4 regions of the Pararhizobium sp. DWP1-1-3 genome follow, and region 2 is predicted to be linked to each of the others. Evidence: predicted binding sites of a transcription regulator. Region 2 holds the regulator's gene; each other region holds the start of a gene.

Region 1 (4,805 bases), on a different contig from region 2:
GACACCCTTGTTGGCATTGGCTGCCGCCCGATTGGGCTTCTCTTCCTTGGCGCCGAGGCCAGCGCTTTCGCGCAATGCCTGGAGCAGATCGCTCGACTTCGAGACTATCGGAGCCTTCTTTTTTGGCAAGGATCGGCCCTCGATCTTCGCTTTGACGAGTTCAGCTACGGCCTCCTCGTAGCGGTCGTCGAAGGTGCTGGCGTCAAAGCTACCCTTCTTCTTGCCTATAATCAGTTCCGCGATTTCGAGCAGCTCCGGATCGCTTTTCATATCCGGCAGGTCTTCGAAGGCCTCCTCTGACGAGCGGACTTCATAGTCGAAGTTGAGGGTCGAAGCGATAAGCCCCTTTCCGTGCGCGCGGATGAGGACCGTGCGCAAGCGGCGGAAGAGCACCGTTTGGGCGATTGCCGCAACCTTAGCCGCTTTCATACCGTCGCGCAGAAGCACATAAGCATCGGTGCTCATCTTGTCCGGTGCCAGATAATAAGGCTTGTCGAAATAGACATTGTCAATTTCGGAGCAGGGGATGAAAGACTCGATTTTCAGGGTCTTGTCACTGTCTGGGACTGCGGCTGCGACTTCGCCCGGTTCGAGCACGATGTATTGGCCGTTCTCGACCTCGTAGCCCTTGACCTGATCATCACGCTCGACTGGATTTCCAGTCTCGCTATCGACGAATTCACGTTTGACCCGATTACCGGTCTCTCGGTTCAGGGTATTGAATGCAATGCGCTCAGACGATGAGGCCGCCGTATAGAGCGCCACAGCGCAAGACACCTCTCCGAACTTTATGAAACCTTTCCAATTTGCTCGTGGGGCAACCATGATACGCGTACTCCTGATACAACTGACGCGATTCAACGGAATCAAGAACCGAATCGTTCCGAGGCAAAATGAATCATTTTCAGTGACTTAGCTGGGAGCGAGTTCGCGTTTGACAAGTCTGGCCTAGCGTCCTGATTTGAATGCATCTTTTGTCGCTGACGCGCGTTTATCGAGACGACAACCACAAAGGAGTCCTGTCATGACAAAGCGCGAATTGATCGATACCGGCACTGATAAGCGTTATGTCCGCCGTGATGAAGACGGCAAGTTCAGTGAGAGCGTCGATGTCTCGCGTTCCCTCTCGGCGGATGCCCGACACGAAGCCAAGGATGACGCGAAACCCGGCAACGGTGACAAGGGCGATCGCAAGCGCGGATCTGGCCGGTGAAACTCGCCACCTACAATGTCAACGGCATCAATGGCCGCCTCGACGTGCTGATCCGCTGGCTCGCCGAGGCGGAGCCAGACGTTGTATGCCTGCAAGAATTAAAGACGCCAAATGACAAGTTCCCACGCAGGGAAACCGAGCGCGCAGGCTACGGCGGGATCTGGCACGGTCAGAAATCCTGGAATGGTGTGGCTATTCTTGCGCGAGACAGGGAACCAGTCGAGACGCGGCGTGGCCTGCCCGGCGATCTCCACGATAGCCACAGTCGCTATATTGAAGCCGCAATCGACGGAATGGTCGTTGGTTGCATCTATCTCCCCAACGGCAATCCGGCTCCAGGGCCCAAGTTCGAGTACAAATTGCGCTGGTTCGAGCGCCTGCAGTCCTATGCTGCAGAGCTACTGGAGCTGGATGTCCCTGTCGCTCTCGTTGGCGACTTCAATGTCATGCCAACGGACCTCGACGTTTATAAGCCTGAGCGCTGGATTGACGACGCTCTGTTTCGTCCGGAAGTGAAGGCGGCCTATGCCGACCTGGTCGCACAAGGGTGGACTGACGCCATCCGGCATCTTCATCCCGATGAGCGCATCTATACTTTCTGGGCATATTTCCGCAATGCATTCGCGCGGGATTCCGGCCTTCGGATCGACCATTTCCTCTTGAGCCCACTCCTTGCTGGAGATTTAAAAGAGGCTGGCGTCGACAAATTTGTCAGAGGGTGGGACCACACCAGTGATCACGCTCCTGTATGGATCGAAATCTAGCCATGCGAAAAAGAGTTCTGTCGCTGCGCCCAAAGTCCGACGTAGCATCGATCGGTATCGTGCGATGAACAGCTCATTTCCCGGTAACAAGAGTTTCGACTGGCCTGGGTTCCACCCTCGGTCTTCAAACATCGATACCCCAAAATTATTTTAATCGCGCAAGGACTTGAATCATCTACTTACCGCTCTGATTCGGCTTATGAATCTTTCGACCTTTTAAATCTGAAGGACAAAATTCCTATAACCCACCCGCTTGACTCTGGCGCCGCTCGGGAACAGAACGTGAACTTCAGGAATTAAAGCGGCATGAAGTCGTCCTTAGTACACACGAACCGACAGGATTCCGTGAGCGATGATGGCTGCCCGCGAGCATGTCATAGCCGATCTACGCAGCCGCATCGCATCCCTCGCGAGTGGCCCTGCGAAGCAATTGGACTGTCTCCCGTTCGGTGTTGGCGAGATCGATGCAGTGCTGCCTGGAGGTGGCTTGGCGCGCGGTGCCCTTCATGAGTTCGCAGGGGGTGGCGCCGGTACGGTCGATGGAGCAGCGGCAGCCCTGTTTGTTGCCGGAGTCGCCGCGCGGACGAAAGGCAAGATCGTCTGGTGTCTGACGCGGCCGGATCTGTTTTTCCCAGCACTTGCACAGGCCGGCCTAAATGCAAACCGGGTCATATTTGTCGAGGGCGACAAGGAAGAGGACGTCCTCGCGTCCATGGAAGAAGCCTTGTCCTATGGGGGCCTCGGCGCGGTTGTGGGGGAACTCGTCCGGCTGCCGATGCTGGCAAGCAGGCGCCTGCAGCTCGCGGCGGAAAAGAAGGGAGGCCTTGCCCTCGTTGTTCGCAGATGGCGGCGGCAAACTGAAGCCAACGACTTTGGCCAACCCACCGCATCGACCACGAGATGGCGCGTCAGCGTGTTGCCATCGGCGGAGTTACCGGTGCCCGGCATCGGGCGGGCAAGATGGTTGCTGGAGTTGATGAGATCGCGTGCGGGCGAGTGTGCTGAGTTTATCGTTGGAGCGTGTGATGACCAGGGTCGTATCGATCTTTCTTCCCGATCTGTCGACGGATCGCATTCGTCGGGCCGATCCCGCCATTCCGGTTGAGCAGGCCATTGCCGTGATTGCAAAGAGCGGATCGAAACGCTGGGTCTCTTCGGCCGATGCTTCTGCAAAGAAGGCAGGTGTCCGCATTGGCATGCCAGCCGCAAAAGCCCAGGCCCTGTTCCAGGGACTGCTGATGATCGACGCAGATCCACGAGCCGACGCCGCAGCGCTCGAACGCATCACCCTTTGGGCGCTCACCCAATATTCCCCGATCGTCTCCGTCGATGCCCCCGACGGTATCGTCATGGACACGGAAGGTGCAGACCATCTCCAGGGCGGGGAGCTTGCGATGCTGACAGGCATCGCCAATCTGTTCAGAGGCAGGGGTCTGATGACACGTGTCGCCATCGCTGACACATGGGGTGCCGCTCATGCCTGCGCGCGCGCGATCAGCCGGGACACCGTCATCGTCCCCCGGGGCGAGACCGTGCGAGCCGTCGAGCGCTTGCCCGTCGCCCTGTTGCGGCTACCGGAAAAAATCGTCAGCGATCTCAGAACTCTCGGATTCCGCACAATCGGGGAGCTTTCGGCGACACCGCGGGCACCGCTGACACTGCGCTTCGGACCTGAGATCGGGCGCCGGCTGGACCAGATGTTTGGTCGCGCCAGGGAGCCCATCGACCCCATCCGCAGTCCCGAGCAGATTGAGGTCAGCCGCTCTTTCCAGGAACCGATCGGGGCCGCAGAGACGATCGATAAATATGTCGGGCGTCTTGTCATCCAGCTCTGCCACGAACTTCAAAGAAAAGGGCTCGGCGTTCGACGTGCCGACCTCATAGTCGATAAGGTCGACAACACCCGCCAGGCGATCCGCGCAGGAATGGCAAAGCCCGCAAGGGACGTAGCGTGGATGACCAAGCTGTTCAGGGACCGCACGGAAAAAATCGAGCCAGGTTTCGGCATCGAGAAGCTGACCCTCGTGGCCGTGATGTCGCAGCCGCTCACGGAGACACAGACGGCATCGTCGTTTATCGAGGATGTCGTCGAAGATATCACGCCCCTCGTCGACATCTTTGGGAACCGCGGCCAACGGGTCTACCGCCTTGCGCCAGTCGCGTCCGATGTCCCTGAGCGCAGCGTCCAGCGTATTGCTGCAACCGCTGATGATGTCGATGTCTTCTGGTCACATCAATGGCCGCGCCCGGTTCGTCTCCTTGCCCATCCGGAACTGGTCGAGGTCATCGCGCTGCTTCCCGACCATCCGCCCGTTTCCGTGACATGGCGCGGCAAACGCCGACGGGTCAAAAGCGCTGATGGTCCCGAAAGAATTTTTGGCGAATGGTGGCAGCGTACGTCTGAATGGGCTGCCGTTCGCGACTACTTCATCGTTGAGGACGACGCAGGCGAGCGGCTCTGGATCTTCCGGTCCGGCGATGGTGTCGATGGCGGGACGGGCTCTCACAAATGGTTCGTGCAGGGGATTTTCGCATGAGATATGCCGAGCTCCAGGCGACGACACATTTCAGTTTTCTAAGGGGCGCAAGTTCGGCGCAGGAGCTGTTTGTGACGGCGAAAGAACTGGGCATTGAAGCGATTGGAATTGTCGATCGCAATTCACTGGCCGGGATCGTCCGTGCTCTCGAAGCCTCCCGTGAAACCGGCGTACGGCTGGTCGTCGGTTGCCGCCTCGATTTGGCTGACGGTATGCCGATCCTGGTCTATCCGACCGACCGGGCAGCCTATTCCCGTTTGACCCGGCTGATCACACTTGGCAAAAGCCGCG
Region 2 (4,805 bases):
TGCTGGTGATCATTGGGGGCCGCAGCATCAAAATGCGTCATGCGCATCTCACGGCCGATGCATGCCGTGCGGATGGATGATGAGCAGTGATCGTTCGGTGCATATTATGGCGAGATTGTTTCCCCGGCTGCCAAATTATGTTATCGTCACTCCTACGCATTGAGTACGCATTCAGCAGTGGAGCGCCCGTGACCAGCGTGTTGCAGCGTCTGTTCCCCACTTGAACGTATGTGCTGCAAGCCGGCGAAGGAGAATGCAATGCATTACAGCGTGCAGTTTTTCACTTGGACCCCGAAGCAGGGCGTCCATCAGGTCGGATCCACCATCGAGATCGATGCGGTCAACCCGAAGCTTGCGGCCGTGTCACTGCTCGGACTTCGGCTGGACGAAACAGGTGCAGCCAAAAAACTGGCGGTACGCGTCTGGACGAAACCGGATGACAGCAAGGCCGATTGCGCCTGCTTCTATTATCATTGATCAGCCCCGGTCCGTGATATCCCGACCGCAACGGTGGACGCGGAACGCCCATCCATTGTTGCCGACTGCTTGTCTCTTCCTGATTAAGAGTGCCGGATTAAAATAACCGTCCAGAGGTTCTGCCTGAAAAAATCGCGTGGATGGATTTGCTCGCGCCGTAATCGACCTTGGTCGAAACGGCAACGCCGTTGCTCGTTTCCGCCGGAGACTGACATCTGTGGGAAATTTGGAGGCCTCGCCCGGAATTGAACCGGGGTGCAAGGATTTGCAGTCCTCTGCGTCACCACTCCGCCACGAGGCCTCACGAGTTCAAATAGTCGAACTGTGGCGGCGGTTTAGAATGATCCTAGACAAATCGCAAGAGGATATTTCTCAAAAACGCTCTTGGCCAGTTCCGAAATGATATTTCCGATCTGTCGTCACAACCCTGAGGCGACGCTTAAGTTGGCATCCGACAAACCGGAACGAGATCACAGCAGCCGATGAAAATTCGCAACGGCCCCTGCCCTGATCGATTGGTGCATTATCGAAGGGAATGGAAGGCGGGTTTCGAAAGTCGCCCCATAGTCAGGCGCCATCTCCGCCGGGTTGAATGATGGAGCGGCCCCGCCGCTGGTTGACTTGGCTGACACCAAGTCCTGCCAAGTACCAAGTTTGAAAGCAGCGCTGAGAAGACGTGATCTCAGATCCAACACATCGCTAACGCCTTGCCGCTCCGAGCTGTAAGCGCTGCGGCCGTTTCCATCGTCATGCGATTTTTTGCGTTGTCGTGCGCACCGCTCGGTTATCACCTGATCCCCAGCCTTCATGCGGGCAGAAGACGTAGTCCGTTCAATGGTAGCGGCGGATCAGTCCGACAAGTTTCCCCTGTATCTTGACCCGGTCAGGCCCGAAGATGCGCGTTTCGTAGGCAGGGTTGGCGGCCTCCAGTGCGATCGAGGCCCCTTTCCGTCGAAAACGCTTCAGCGTCGCTTCCTCGTCATCAACCAGGGCGACGACGATTTCGCCTGGGCTGGCGCTGTTCGTGTTGCGGATGATGACCGTGTCGCCATCCAGAATACCTGCCTCGATCATCGAATCGCCGCGTACTTCAAGTGCATAATGCTCGCCGGCGCCGACCATCTCGAGGGGCACGGAAATATCATGGGTGTTGTTCTGGATCGCCGAGATCGGCACACCGGCGGCAATCCTGCCCATCACCGGTATCGAGACCGTATCGCTGTTTGCGGCGGCTTTGGCGGGAGCAGCAGGGGCTGGTTGCACGCCAAGACTGCCTTGAATGATGCTCGGTGAAAAGCCCCGCTTGGGCTGGAGGCTCATCGAATAGGCCTCCGGCAACTTGATCACCTCCAGTGCACGCGCACGGTTGGGAAGGCGGCGGATAAACCCCCTCTCCTCAAGCGCTGTGATTAGCCGGTGAATGCCGGATTTTGAGGCCAAATCCAGCGCATCCTTCATTTCATCGAACGATGGAGGCACACCCGACTCTTTCATTCTTTCGTGAATGAACAGAAGCAGTTCCTGTTGCTTGCGGGTCAGCATGAACGATCACTCCAGAATCGAGAAACAAATCAAGAACGAACATTATCTGTTCCATATGTGTTCCGCAAGTACTTAAAATTCATCGAATGTTTTCAAGGGGCACATGGCGACACAAACGATCGAATCGGGTCCGTCATCCGACTGTTTTGACCGGAGGATTCCCGCTTGCCCAGAAGTAGGCCCAATTGCGAAGCCTTTGCACAACCTGGAGCCGTTCGTTTGTAAGGACCGGTGAGTCTAAAAAATCCTGTTGCGATGTAATGGCACGGCATGTCGATGAGCGTGGCAATGTCGTTTTCGCCGGAAAAGACAAACCGAACCGCACAGCTAAATTCCAAAAGGCATGTCGGGATTTCTTGGGCGGCCGGTGTTGCTGGCTTTGACTGAATCGACTGGTGCGGGAATGTTTAGCGAGAGCACAGAGGATGATGCCGCGACCCCAAGTCCAGGAGAATGCGCCGGCAGCCGGTGTGACGACGCGGCCCAATCAAGGAACGATCGACACCCCCTCGCATGATGTCCTGAAACAGCAGCTGTTACGGTGTTCTAATTGGACGCTTGCCATTTTCGCGCCCACCACACCGATAGCCTGCGCCGCCGGCGCCTGACGAAGGCGAGATCATGAGATAGGACTAGGAACCCCAGCGGCACCATCCAGAATCCGAGGACCGGCAGAAACCCGAGGATGCCGCCAAAAATCAACGTGCCGCCGATGGTGATGCGCAATAGACGCGATTGCGGCAGCCGCATCCGCCATGAACCAATAACCAGTTCATGCGTTCGCGCGTCGATGCCGAATTTTTTCGTTTTTTGCGGTTCTGCCATATATTCCACCTATCAAGCGTAAAGCGCGTGCCCGTTATGCTACAGTCCCGCAATGCCAAGGGTTTGGCTCGCAGGCAGCCGGAATGCGCTGCCTCCCACAGATGGGAAGTTCTCCACAGTCTGACAAGATTGTGCGTTTTTTTTTGAAAAACCGCTTGGCAAATCGGAAAAGCATTTGTATTAGCAGCCTCACTTCTGCAGGACATACCGCCGCAGATGATCCCTGGTAGCTCAGCGGTAGAGCATTCGACTGTTAATCGACAGGTCGCCGGTTCGAATCCGGCCCGGGGAGCCAGTTTTCAAAGGCCTTGCTGAAAAAGCAAGGCCTTTTTGATTTGAGGCGAATGGGTCGGCCGGTAACCGGCGTGGCATGGTAGTTTGCGGTATCATCGGTCATCGCCACCAGCGGGGCACCTAGCCCTTCGATCATCAACAGCAATGCAAAGTTCGTGGCGCTGTGTCGAATCTCAGCTTCACGAATGCACCGGTTTGGCAGAGTCCCCGCGCCCTTCGACCTTTGTCAGCAAAAAGAAACCGCGCAAAAACCCGGCTTTCTGTTCAGTGACGGTGAAATTGCGGTTGCCAATATCTATGTGGTGCGGGGGCGCAATTCGCCTTCGCTAAACAGGCTGTGGGGATGATACGTGACTGACTTTCGATCCGGTACGGCCCGGTTGCCAGGATTTTCTCTGGGAAGCCAGTGGACACCGTGTCGTTTGCCATGGTGATGCCTGCATGCCGAACTTCATGATCGATCCGGAAACGCTTCGCTGCACCGGAATGATCGATCTCGGACGGTTGGGCGCGGCGGATCGCTACGTCGACTTTGCATTGCTTGTCGGCAACACCCGCGAGACATGGCGCACCGCTGAAGAAGTGCGGACTGCGCAAACTCGTCTGTTCGACATACACGCGATCGCGACTGCCGACCGGGCAAGGCTCGATTTCTATCTGCGTCTCGACCCGCTGACCTGGGGATAATGATCATTCGGCACTGAATCCCGGCACAACATGTGCACGAGACTTTCTACTGACGGTAGTGTAGAGGAATTCAATCCAGTAGACCCACGACAGGAGCAGACAATGCCGTCGATCGAGTTGCTTATCGCCTTCATCGCCACCACGGCGGTCTTTGCCTATATTCCCGGTCCGGCCATGCTCTATGCGGCGGCCCAGACGATTGCGCGTGGCCGCTGGTCCGGGCTGATGGCCACGCTTGGTATTCACCTCGGTGGCTACTTCCATGTCATTGCCGCAGCCGCAGGTCTGTCGATCCTGTTTCATGCCGTGCCGACGCTGTACATGATCGTCAAATTTGCCGGTGCGGCCTATCTGATCTGGCTTGGCATTTCTCTTTTCCGTTCCAAGATTGAGGGCGACACCACCCTGCCCGGCACCGCGCCGAAATCGGGGCGCCGCGCATTCTTCGAGAGCGTTACCGTAGAGGTCCTCAATCCCAAGACGGCGATTTTCTTCGTGGCCTTCCTGCCGCAATTCGTCGATGCGTCGGCCGCCTTCCCGGTCTGGCTGCAGCTGGCGATCCTTGGAACGATCGTCAACCTGATGTTTTCGTCGGCGGATATCGTCTGCGTGTTTCTGGCCGGTGCGGTGATGACCAAGCTGCGCCGTTCGAGCTCCGCGCAACGCCTGATGCAGCGCGCCGGTGGTACCATGCTGGTCGGTCTCGGGGCGCATCTGGCTTTCCAGAAAAGCTGAATCCTTCCGGCCTCCGATGGCTGCGGCTGCCGCTTCATATAAAGAAGCGGCAGTTCCAATTTCGCTGGCGGTATTCGCCCGCAAAACGATGAAATAAAAAGCTTTCTCCGCGAAACCTTTGATCCGTTGCACCCGTATCTGCGTAGACTACGACGTTGGATACGTTGCGCGGATAAAAATGAACAACAATGACCTTTCCCACGAAAACCCTATCATCGTCTGGTTTCGCAAGGACCTGCGGCTGG
Region 3 (4,805 bases), on a different contig from region 2:
ATGTCGCCTGGGCGGCACACTATGTGGAGGAGGCAACCACCATCCCGGTCCGCCGCGTCGCCAAGAGCTGGGCCGGAATGCGCAGCTTCTCGCCGGACAAACTACCCGTCATCGGCTTCGCACCCGATCAACCGGATTTCTTCTGGCTGGCGGGCCAAGGTGGTTACGGCATCCTCACCTCACCCGCCCTCGGCGCCTTGGCGGCAAGCCTGTTGACCCGCCAGCCCCATCCGGAAGGGTTTAGCGTACAGGCGCTTGATCCAACCCGATTCAGCCCGCTCAGATTGACGGCCTGATATCTCCCGTTGCGCTGTGCGGCCGGACATCAGCCATTGTCCGTCGCCCGAATGCGGCAGCACGAGCAATGTCCGAGCGGAAACGCGCCATTTCCTCATGCTTGCGCCCCTCATCCGGAATACGCAGGAGATAGGCGGGATGCACGGTGACCAGCAGCGACTGCCCCGCGCCGAGTTGCAGCATCTCGCCGCGCAGATCCGAAAGCCGTTGCCGGCTATCCGTGAGGGCCATCAGCGCGGTTGATCCCATCGCCACCACCAGCTTCGGCTTGACCAGCGCCAGCTCCCGCGTCAGCCACCATTTGCAATGCTGCACCTCGCCGGCATTCGGCTTCTGATGGATACGGCGCTTGCCGCGCGGCTCATATTTGAAATGCTTGACCGCATTGGTGACATAGGTGTCCTTGCGATCCAGCCCTGCTTCCTGAGCAACTGTGTTAAACACCGCGCCCGCCGGGCCGACGAAAGGCCTGCCGGCCAGATCTTCCTGATCGCCCGGCTGCTCGCCGACGATCATGATCCTGGCATCCTGCGGCCCCTCGCCAAAGACAGTCTGCGTCGCACTGCAATGCAGGGCGCAACGGGTGCAATGCCGTGCCTCCTCGCGAAGCTCCTCAAGCGTTCCTGCCGGCGGCTGGACAATCTCCGGCTCGGCCTGGGCAATGGCCTGCAGCCGCTGGTGAAACAACGGCGCCTCGCTGGCAGCCCGCTCGGCCATGGCGATGACGCTCGCCTCGGCACCGGCAATCAGGCCCGGTATGAGCTCCGCCTCCGGCAGGTTTTTCCAGTATTTCTTCGGCATCTCCGTCATCATCATCTTCACCTTCAGACGGGCCGGATTGAAGATGTGCGAAAAATAGGTGCGCCACAGCAAATCGGTGCTGTCTGACAGCATCGGATTTTCCGCGGGTTCGGTTGAAACCGACAGGACTTCGCCATCCCAGGCCGCCGTGCCCTTGGGCGTGGCGATGATCCAGTCCATGTCGGTAAACCGGCGCTGGAAGAACGGCGCCACCCGCGCGACGATGTGATGATCGGGCTCGAACCAGGCCAGAAAGCGCCGTCGCGCATGACCCTGCGCGATATCGAACTCCTTGAACCGGACGAAAGCCGTCATCTTGTGGCAATCGCGCCGCACGGATTTTTCCATCGCACGCAACTGCGCCACATCCGCATCCGAGAGCACTTCCAAAAGCGTGCGCTCTTCCTGCAGCCGGAAGAGAACCCGGTAGAGAAGCTGGAAGCGCAAGAGATCGCTGTGGCAGATCACGGCCTGCGCCAATGACAGGAAGGCTTTTGGGACAGTCACGGCCGGCACGGTCGCTGCAGGGGCAAAAGGCGCCTCCGGCACCCCGGCAGCAGGTCCAAACAGGTCGCCTGCCGCATCGCTCCTGCACCGCCAATCGATCGTGCGCGGCTGCGTGCGGGCAAGAAGCAGCGACCGCGCGGCCTCCCGCCACTCGGTCAAATCTCCCCGCCCCTCCAAGAGGACCGTTGCCATCACAAAAGCGCCAGCTGTTCGGGTTTGGGCTCGAACATCGCCCGCAGATCGGAGCGGTCGATCAGCCGGTGCGGCGTCCAGCCCTCGGTCACCACGAAGGACTGCACCTTCTTGATCGAGACATGCAGACGTGCCAGGTCCTCCAGCCGTAAACGGCGGTGACGCCGGGCGGAGAGGATGCCGTTGACGGCCTTCGTTCCGAGACCCGGCACCCGCAGCAGCATCTCGCGTTCGGCCGAGTTGATATTCACCGGAAAGCGATGCCGGTTGACCAGCGCCCAGGCGAGTTTCGGGTCGAGCTTCAGGTCCAGCATGCCGTCCGGCTGATTTTCGGTGATTTCCTCGATGCCGAACCCATAGAACCGGTAGAGCCAGTCGGCTTGGTACAACCGGTGCTCGCGCATCAAAGGCGGCTTGATCAAGGGCAGGTTTTTCGACGCATCGGGAATCGGGCTGAACGCGGAGTAATATACCCGGCGCAGGCCATAGCTGCCATAGAGCCGCGCGCTGGTGCCGAGTATGACCTTGTCATTGGCCTGATCGGCTCCGACGATCATCTGCGTGCTCTGGCCGGCGGGTACGAAGCGCTTGCGCCGCTTGGTCTGCAGCGTCGGATCATTTGCAGCCTCGATCTTCAGCCTCAGTTCACCCATCGACTTGCGGATATTGGCCGGCCGCTTTTCCGGCGCAAGCCGGGTCAGGCCCGTGTCGGTCGGCAGCTCGATATTGATCGACAGGCGATCGGCATAGAGCCCCGCCTGTTCGATCAGCAGCGGCGAAGCCTCCGGAATGGATTTCAGATGGATATAACCGCCGAAATTATGGGTGACGCGCAATTCCCGGGCGATGCGGACCATTTCCTCCATCGTGTAATCCGACGAGCGGATGATCCCGGACGAAAGGAACAGGCCTTCGATATAATTGCGCCGGTAGAATTCCAGCGTCAGCCAGACGACTTCCTCGACGCTGAACCGCGCCCGCTCGACATTGCTGGACGAGCGGTTGATGCAATAGGCGCAGTCGTAGATGCAGAAATTCGTCATCAGGATCTTGAGCAGCGAAATGCAGCGTCCGTCCGGCGCATAGGCGTGGCAAATGCCGGACCCTTCCGTCGATCCCAGCCCGCCGGACTTCGACGAGTCCCGCTTCACTGTTCCGCTTGAGGCGCAGGAAGCATCGTATTTGGCAGCATCGGACAGGATGGCCAATCGTTCGTTCAGCGATTTTTTCATGGTTGTTCATGATACGTTCTTATGCGCCCTTGGTCAATGCGAGAAAACACCGAAAGATCGGAACGATTGCCGAAGGCGTCCGTTGTAAGCGCGAACCCTCCCCAAGCTTGCACAAGGAGATGGCGCAATGCCGTTCATCGACAAATCGAAAATCCTCATCCTCGCCACCCATGGCTACGAACGTTCGGAACTGCGCGTGCCGCTCGACGAGCTGAAAAGGCGCGGCGCCGACGTCCAGATCGCTTCGATCGGCACGGACCCGATCAAGAGCTGGAACGAGAAGGACTGGGGCGACACGGTCAATGTCGATCTCCTCGCCAAGGACGTGAAGATCGAAGATTTCGACGCGCTGGTCCTGCCCGGTGGCCAGATGAACCCGGACATTCTGCGCCATGACGAGGCTGCCATGCGCGTCGTCAAGGAGTTCGTCGCATCCGGCAAGATCGTTGCCGCCATCTGCCATGCCCCTTGGTTGCTGATCGAGGCCGACGCCGTGCGCGGCCGCAAGATGACTTCCTACATCTCGATCAAGACCGACATGACGAATGCCGGTGCCATCTGGTCGAACGAGCCCGTCGTCACTGACAAGGGCATTGTCACCTCCCGCAATCCGGACGACCTCGACGCGTTTGTCAAAAAGATCGTCGAGGAAATTGAAGAAGGCCGCCACGAGCGCCGCGCCGCCTGATCCCCAATCGATAAAGGAAAGACAATGGCTGATATATCGAAGACGAAAACCGATCCGCTACAGCAGCTGTGGGATGTGCTTGACGATGTCCATGCCGGCATGCTGGGCGTCGAAGGATCCGGTCAGCATATGCAACCGATGGCGCCGTTCGTCGAGAAGGAAAGCAATTCGATCTGGTTTTTCACCCGCACCGACAGCGATCTGATCCAGGCTGCGCGGACCGGAGACCGCGCGCATTTCTGCGTCATCAGCAAGGATCACGATTACCATGCGTGCCTTGCCGGTGCGATCGACGAGGTCAAATCCCGCGACCATATCGACAAATATTGGTCGGCGCCGGTGGCCGCCTGGTTCGAAGGCGGTAAGGACGATCCGTCGCTGACCATGCTGCAGCTGAAGCTTGACGATGTTGCTATCTGGGCTTCGACCAACAGCACCCTGAAATTCGGCTGGGAAATTGCCAAGGCCAACCTGACCGGCAAGGAGCCGGAGCTGGGCTATCACACGCAGATCTCTCTGCCGCACTGACCTTCGCCCGCACTTACCCTCAATCGTGCGGATGAAGCGCCTCGCCCGGGTCGCCTCGGGCGGGGCATTTTAGTCTAGAGGGATACCCGGCCATAACGGCCATTGCTGTAGACCAGCGAGTGTCCGTCACCCGCGACGATGGAAACGACCCGGCCCAGAATGATCGCGTGGCTGTGGCGTTCGATGATCTCATCGACTTCGCAATCGATCCCGGCCAACGCGCCGCGCAGAACCGAAGCCCCGCTCGCCAGCGTAAACCATTCGGCCCCGTCATAGCGCTCGATCCCCTTTAAACCGCCCTTGCCGGCAAACCGGTCGGCGATGTCCTGCTGCTCGGCGCTGAGGATATTGACGCAGAAATGCCCATAGCGGCGGATGATCGGCCAGCTCGATGAACTGCGGTTGATATTGACGATCATTGTCGGCGGATCGACGGACAGCGCAGTGGCCGAGGTCACGGTCGCGCCGGTGCGCTCGTCGCCGACGCCGGCGGTGATCACGGAGACACCGCCCGACATTCGCCGCATGGCCGATTTCAAGGCATCCTCATCCGCCACATG
Region 4 (4,805 bases), 120 kb from region 2:
AATCGCCGAAGGAGAAATTGCCGAGCATTTCGAAGAAAGTGTGGTGACGCGCGGTATAACCGACATTGTCGAGGTCGTTGTGCTTGCCGCCGGCGCGCACGCATTTCTGCGCGGTCGCAGCCGTCGAGTAGGGGCGCTGCTCAAGGCCGGTGAAGACGTTCTTGAATTGCACCATGCCGGCATTGGTGAACATCAGGGTCGGGTCGTTGCGCGGAACCAGCGGGCTCGACGCTACGACTTCATGGCCGTTCTTCTTGAAGTAGTCGAGGAACGTCGACCGGATTTCATTCACGCCGCTCATATTGCGCCCTTATCTCTTGCATCGGACCGTCCGCGACCTGCCTGGCCGAACCGCGAACCGGAAACTTTTGAAAATTGCGGATCACCGGACATCCGCCGATCCTCTCCCGCCCCATGGGAACACAGGCTTTTATCGTCAGGGCCAATCCCTGTCCAGACGGCAAAAGAAAACCGGCCGCCCTTGGAAAGGGCGGCCGGCAAACATGATGTCGAAAATCAAGCGATCTTATGCCAGAGCGGCATCGTCATCCTCGTCTCCGGCTTCCGGGCCGCCATTCTCAAGGAATTTCTCGGCGATCAAGCCTGCATTCTGGCGCAGCGACAGTTCGATCTCCTTGGCCGTATCGGGATTGTCGCGCAGGAACATCTTGGCATTCTCGCGGCCCTGGCCGAGGCGCTGGCTGTTATAGGAGAACCAGGCACCGGATTTTTCAACGATGCCAGCCTTGACGCCGAGATCGACCAGTTCGCCGGTCTTCGACACGCCTTCGCCATACATGATGTCGAATTCGACCTGCTTGAAGGGCGGCGCCATCTTGTTCTTGACGACCTTGACGCGCGTCTGGTTGCCGATCACCTCTTCGCGATCCTTGACGGCGCCGATACGGCGGATGTCGAGGCGAACGGAAGCGTAGAACTTCAGGGCGTTACCGCCTGTCGTCGTTTCCGGCGAACCGAACATGACGCCGATCTTCATGCGGATCTGGTTGATGAAGATGACCATGCAGTTCGACTTGGAGATCGACGCGGTCAGCTTGCGCAGCGCCTGGCTCATCAGGCGGGCCTGGAGGCCGGGAAGGCTGTCGCCCATTTCGCCTTCGATTTCAGCGCGCGGCACCAGTGCAGCAACCGAATCGATGACGAGTACGTCGATGGCGCCGGAACGCACCAGCGTATCGGTGATTTCCAGGGCCTGTTCGCCGGTATCCGGCTGCGAGATCAACAGGTTTTCGAGATCGACGCCAAGCTTGCGGGCATAGACCGGATCCAGCGCATGTTCCGCATCGACGAAGGCGCAGATGCCGCCCTTCTTCTGGGCTTCGGCAATGGTCTGCAGTGCCAGCGTCGTCTTGCCCGAGCTTTCCGGTCCATAGATTTCGATGACGCGCCCCTTGGGCAGTCCGCCGATACCAAGCGCGATATCCAGGCTCAACGATCCCGTCGAAACGGTTTCGATTTCGACAATGCTGTCTTTTCCACCGAGCTTCATGATCGATCCCTTGCCGAACGAACGTTCGATCTGGGAAAGTGCCGCTTCAAGTGCCTTGCTTTTATCCACCGATTTGTCCTCTACAAGCCGCAAAGAGTTTTGTGCCATGTGATCCACCTTTAAGTTATGGAAGCTGTTGAGGCAATGAAGTCGCCGATGAAAGCTATGTACACTTTTTGTTCTCATTTTGCAAGAGCCATCTATGAACTTGATTTATCAACATAAACGGATGCGTGTTCTTTTCTTGTTCCAGGCCTCGTTCGACAGATTCCACAATCGGTGGAAATGACTGAAACAAAAAGCGGATCAACATCATAGCGCAACGAATCGCCAGGGATCGGCACACGGGAAAACGCATGACAGGCAGACAAGTTTCCATCTTCGGCGGCGCGCATATCGACCGCCGGGCCCGTATCTTCGGCACCACCGTGCCGGGATCGAGCAATCCGGGCAGCTGGTTCGAGGAGGCCGGCGGCGGCGGCTTCAACGCGGCCCGCAATCTGGCGCGGCTTGGACATGACGTTCGCATGATCAGCCCGCGCGGCGGCGATGCCGCCGGCGAGACGGTGGCCAGGGCGGCAAGCGAAGCCGGCGTTATCGATTGCCCCTTCATCTTCCTCGATCGCAAGACGCCAAGCTACACGGCCATTCTCGAAAATGACGGCAATCTGGTCATCGCGCTGGCCGACATGGAGCTTTACCGGCTGTTTTCTCCCAGGCGATTGCAACAGAAGGCCATGCGCGAAATCATCTCGGCAAGCGATCTGATCGTCACCGATGCCAACCTGCCCGAAGAGACGCTGACCGGTCTGGTTGCCCGGGCAAACGCCGGAACAAAGCCGATCGCCGCCATCGCCATTTCCCCTGCGAAAGTCGCGCGGCTGGTGCAAAGTCTGCCCGGGCTCACCTTCCTGTTCATGAACGAGGCGGAAGCGCGGGCACTGACGGGCCGCGACAGCGCGGAAGCCGCAGAATGGCCTGTTCTGCTCAAGGCGGCCGGCCTGACCGGCGGCGTCATCACCCGCGGCGGCAAGCCCGCAATCGCCTTTCAGAACGGGCGAACCGTTACGGTCGCACCGCCGCAGCTTGACGCGCTGGCCGACGTCACGGGCGCTGGCGATTCGCTCGCAGCCGGGTTCCTGTCGGCATTTGTCCAAGGCGAACCGCTCGACATATGCCTTCGCTCCGGCGTTGCCGCTGCCGGCATCACCGTCCGGTCGCCACTGGCCGTATCGGAAAAAATGTCGCGGGCAATGCTCAAAGAAGCAATTCGACTTGTGCCGCCAGCCGAAATCCTGTCATGAACGCGCCTTAAAAAGCCAAACAAGGATCCGCGATGACCAAGCCCTTCTCCCCCCTTCTGCCGATGGAATATTCCAGCGAAGTCGCGGCCGCCAAGGCACGCGGCGCAGCGATCGTCGCGCTGGAATCCACCATCATCACCCATGGCATGCCTTTCCCGGGCAATCTCAACATGGCCCGTAGCGTCGAAGCGATCATCCGCGAGGAAGGTGCCGTCCCGGCAACAATCGCCGTCATCGACGGTGTCCTGCATATCGGCCTTGAAGATGCCCAGCTGGAAGCGCTGGCGCAGACGCAAGGCGCCATGAAGCTGTCGCGCGCCGATCTCGCCTTTGCGATCGCCGAGCGCCGCACCGGCGCCACCACGGTGGCCGCAACGATGATTGCAGCGGCGCGCGCCGGCATCCGCGTGTTTGCCACCGGCGGCATCGGCGGCGTGCATCGCAAGGCCGAAGAAAGCTTCGACATCTCCGCCGACCTCGACGAACTGGCCCGCACCGGCGTCATCGTCGTCTGCGCCGGCGCAAAAGCCATTCTCGACATTCCAAAAACCCTGGAAGTTCTGGAAACGCGCGGCGTTCCGGTCGTCACCTATGACAGCGACATCTTTCCGGCCTTCTGGTCGCGCGACAGCGGCCTGAAGAGCCCGCTGATGCTGAACAGCCCGGCAGCAATTGCCAATTTCCAGAGGATGCGCGACCTGCTCGGCGTCGATGGCGGCATGCTGATTGCCAATCCGGTACCGGAGGCCAACGAAATCCCGCGCGACGAAATGGAAATCTACATCACCCGGGCACTGGACAATGCCGCGCGCGACGAGATTTCCGGCAAGAAGGTCACCCCCTACCTGCTGGACAGCATTTTCGGCCTGACCGACGGCCGCAGCCTCGAAACCAATATCGCCTTGGTCGAGAACAATGCCCGGCTTGCGGCCGAGATTGCCGTCGCTCTGGTCTGAATTCAAACTACCATCGAAAATCGGGGGCTGGCAGCCAGCCCCCGCAATGTCAGCCCTGCCGCCCTGCCCGCGCAAAACCATGTTCGACCAGCCTGTCGATGATGTCGGCATAGGCAATTCCGCTGGCGGCCAGAGCCTTGGCATACATGCTGATATCGGTAAAACCGGGGATCGTATTGACCTCGTTGACGACGGCGCTGAGGTCGGGACGCACGAAAAAGTCGATGCGGGCCATGCCGTCGCATCCGAGCGCCCGGAAAGCCCCTTGCGCCATTGATCTGAGCTTTTGCGCAACGTCATCCGGCAGTTGAGCCGGAATGCTGAGAATGGCACCGTCCGGATCGATGTATTTGGCATCATAGCTGTAGAAGCCGTGGCTACCGGCGGGAGTGATTTCTCCTGGACGAGAGGCGATGAGCGTGCCGTCGGCCTGTTCGAGAATGCTGAATTCGATCTCGCGCCCCTGAATGAACTCCTCGACGAGGATTTTCTGATCATGGCGGAAGCCTTCCGCGAGGGCAGCAAGAAATTCGCCTGCCGTTTGAGCCCTGCTGACGCCAACCGACGAGCCCTGCCGGGCAGGCTTGACGAACACCGTCGATCCCAGCGCCGCGACGACGTCATCGAATGAGGGTGCGTCGCCCTGATGGAAAGTCAGTGAACGCGCCACCGGCAATCCGGCTTCGTTCAGCAGGCGCTTGGCCACATCCTTGTCGATGGCGGTGGCCGAACCCAGAATTCCGCACCCGGCAAACGGCACCATGGCAACCTCGGCAAGCCCCTGCACAGAGCCATCCTCGCCATGCGGCCCATGCAGAACCGGAAAAAGAATATCGATCGGCGGCAGTTCGCGGATGGATTGGTCCTCGGGAACGATGACAAGGCGGCCACGGCCCCCGGGTAAAAGGCAGACCTGTGTACTCGCGGCTGGCAGCGGATCCGGCAAGGCTCCATCGCGCAGCTGATGCAGAAGCCATTTCCCCTGGCGGTCGATCAGAATCGGCACGACGTCGTATTTTTCAGCATCGAGCGCCT

Evidence for each region. The regulator LexA, encoded in region 2, represses DNA repair genes until DNA is damaged. The targets are predictions, from matches to a motif close to TGTTCNNNNTGTGTTCNG.
Region 1: ACP7BS_RS08650 (ImuA family protein) is a predicted target of LexA. The motif match lies at 2,249-2,266, and genes of this name have one in related genera.
Region 3: ACP7BS_RS13575 (putative DNA modification/repair radical SAM protein) is a predicted target of LexA. The motif match lies at 3,033-3,050, and genes of this name have one in related genera.
Region 4: recA (recombinase RecA) is a predicted target of LexA. The motif match lies at 1,745-1,762, and genes of this name have one in related genera.

What each region holds. Positions count from the first base shown of each region.
Region 1 covers NZ_JAFCTR010000003.1:138,928-143,732, reverse strand. Annotated here, with positions in the region: gene ACP7BS_RS08665 (Ku protein) at 1-825, opposite strand, end outside; gene ACP7BS_RS08660 (hypothetical protein) at 1,025-1,213, shown strand; gene xth (exodeoxyribonuclease III) at 1,210-1,977, shown strand; gene ACP7BS_RS08650 (ImuA family protein) at 2,330-3,082, shown strand; gene ACP7BS_RS08645 (Y-family DNA polymerase) at 3,003-4,514, shown strand; gene ACP7BS_RS08640 (error-prone DNA polymerase) at 4,511-4,805, shown strand, end outside.
Region 2 covers NZ_JAFCTR010000001.1:899,022-903,826, reverse strand. Annotated here, with positions in the region: gene ACP7BS_RS04450 (hypothetical protein) at 259-477, shown strand; tRNA gene ACP7BS_RS04445 (tRNA-Cys) at 705-778, opposite strand; gene lexA (transcriptional repressor LexA) at 1,309-2,019, opposite strand; gene ACP7BS_RS04435 (hypothetical protein) at 2,566-2,844, opposite strand; tRNA gene ACP7BS_RS04430 (tRNA-Asn) at 3,065-3,139, shown strand; partial or broken gene ACP7BS_RS04425 (phosphotransferase) at 3,556-3,825, shown strand; gene ACP7BS_RS04420 (LysE family translocator) at 3,928-4,560, shown strand; gene ACP7BS_RS04415 (cryptochrome/photolyase family protein) at 4,739-4,805, shown strand, end outside.
Region 3 covers NZ_JAFCTR010000005.1:178,303-183,107, reverse strand. Annotated here, with positions in the region: gene ACP7BS_RS13585 (NAD(P)/FAD-dependent oxidoreductase) at 1-296, shown strand, start outside; gene ACP7BS_RS13580 (UdgX family uracil-DNA binding protein) at 280-1,797, opposite strand; gene ACP7BS_RS13575 (putative DNA modification/repair radical SAM protein) at 1,797-3,029, opposite strand; gene ACP7BS_RS13570 (DJ-1/PfpI/YhbO family deglycase/protease) at 3,157-3,717, shown strand; gene ACP7BS_RS13565 (pyridoxamine 5'-phosphate oxidase family protein) at 3,742-4,245, shown strand; gene ACP7BS_RS13560 (flavin reductase family protein) at 4,320-4,805, opposite strand, start outside.
Region 4 covers NZ_JAFCTR010000001.1:783,470-788,274, reverse strand. Annotated here, with positions in the region: gene alaS (alanine--tRNA ligase) at 1-301, opposite strand, end outside; gene recA (recombinase RecA) at 527-1,618, opposite strand; gene ACP7BS_RS03835 (carbohydrate kinase family protein) at 1,867-2,814, shown strand; gene ACP7BS_RS03830 (pseudouridine-5'-phosphate glycosidase) at 2,847-3,770, shown strand; gene ACP7BS_RS03825 (D-alanine--D-alanine ligase family protein) at 3,820-4,805, opposite strand, start outside.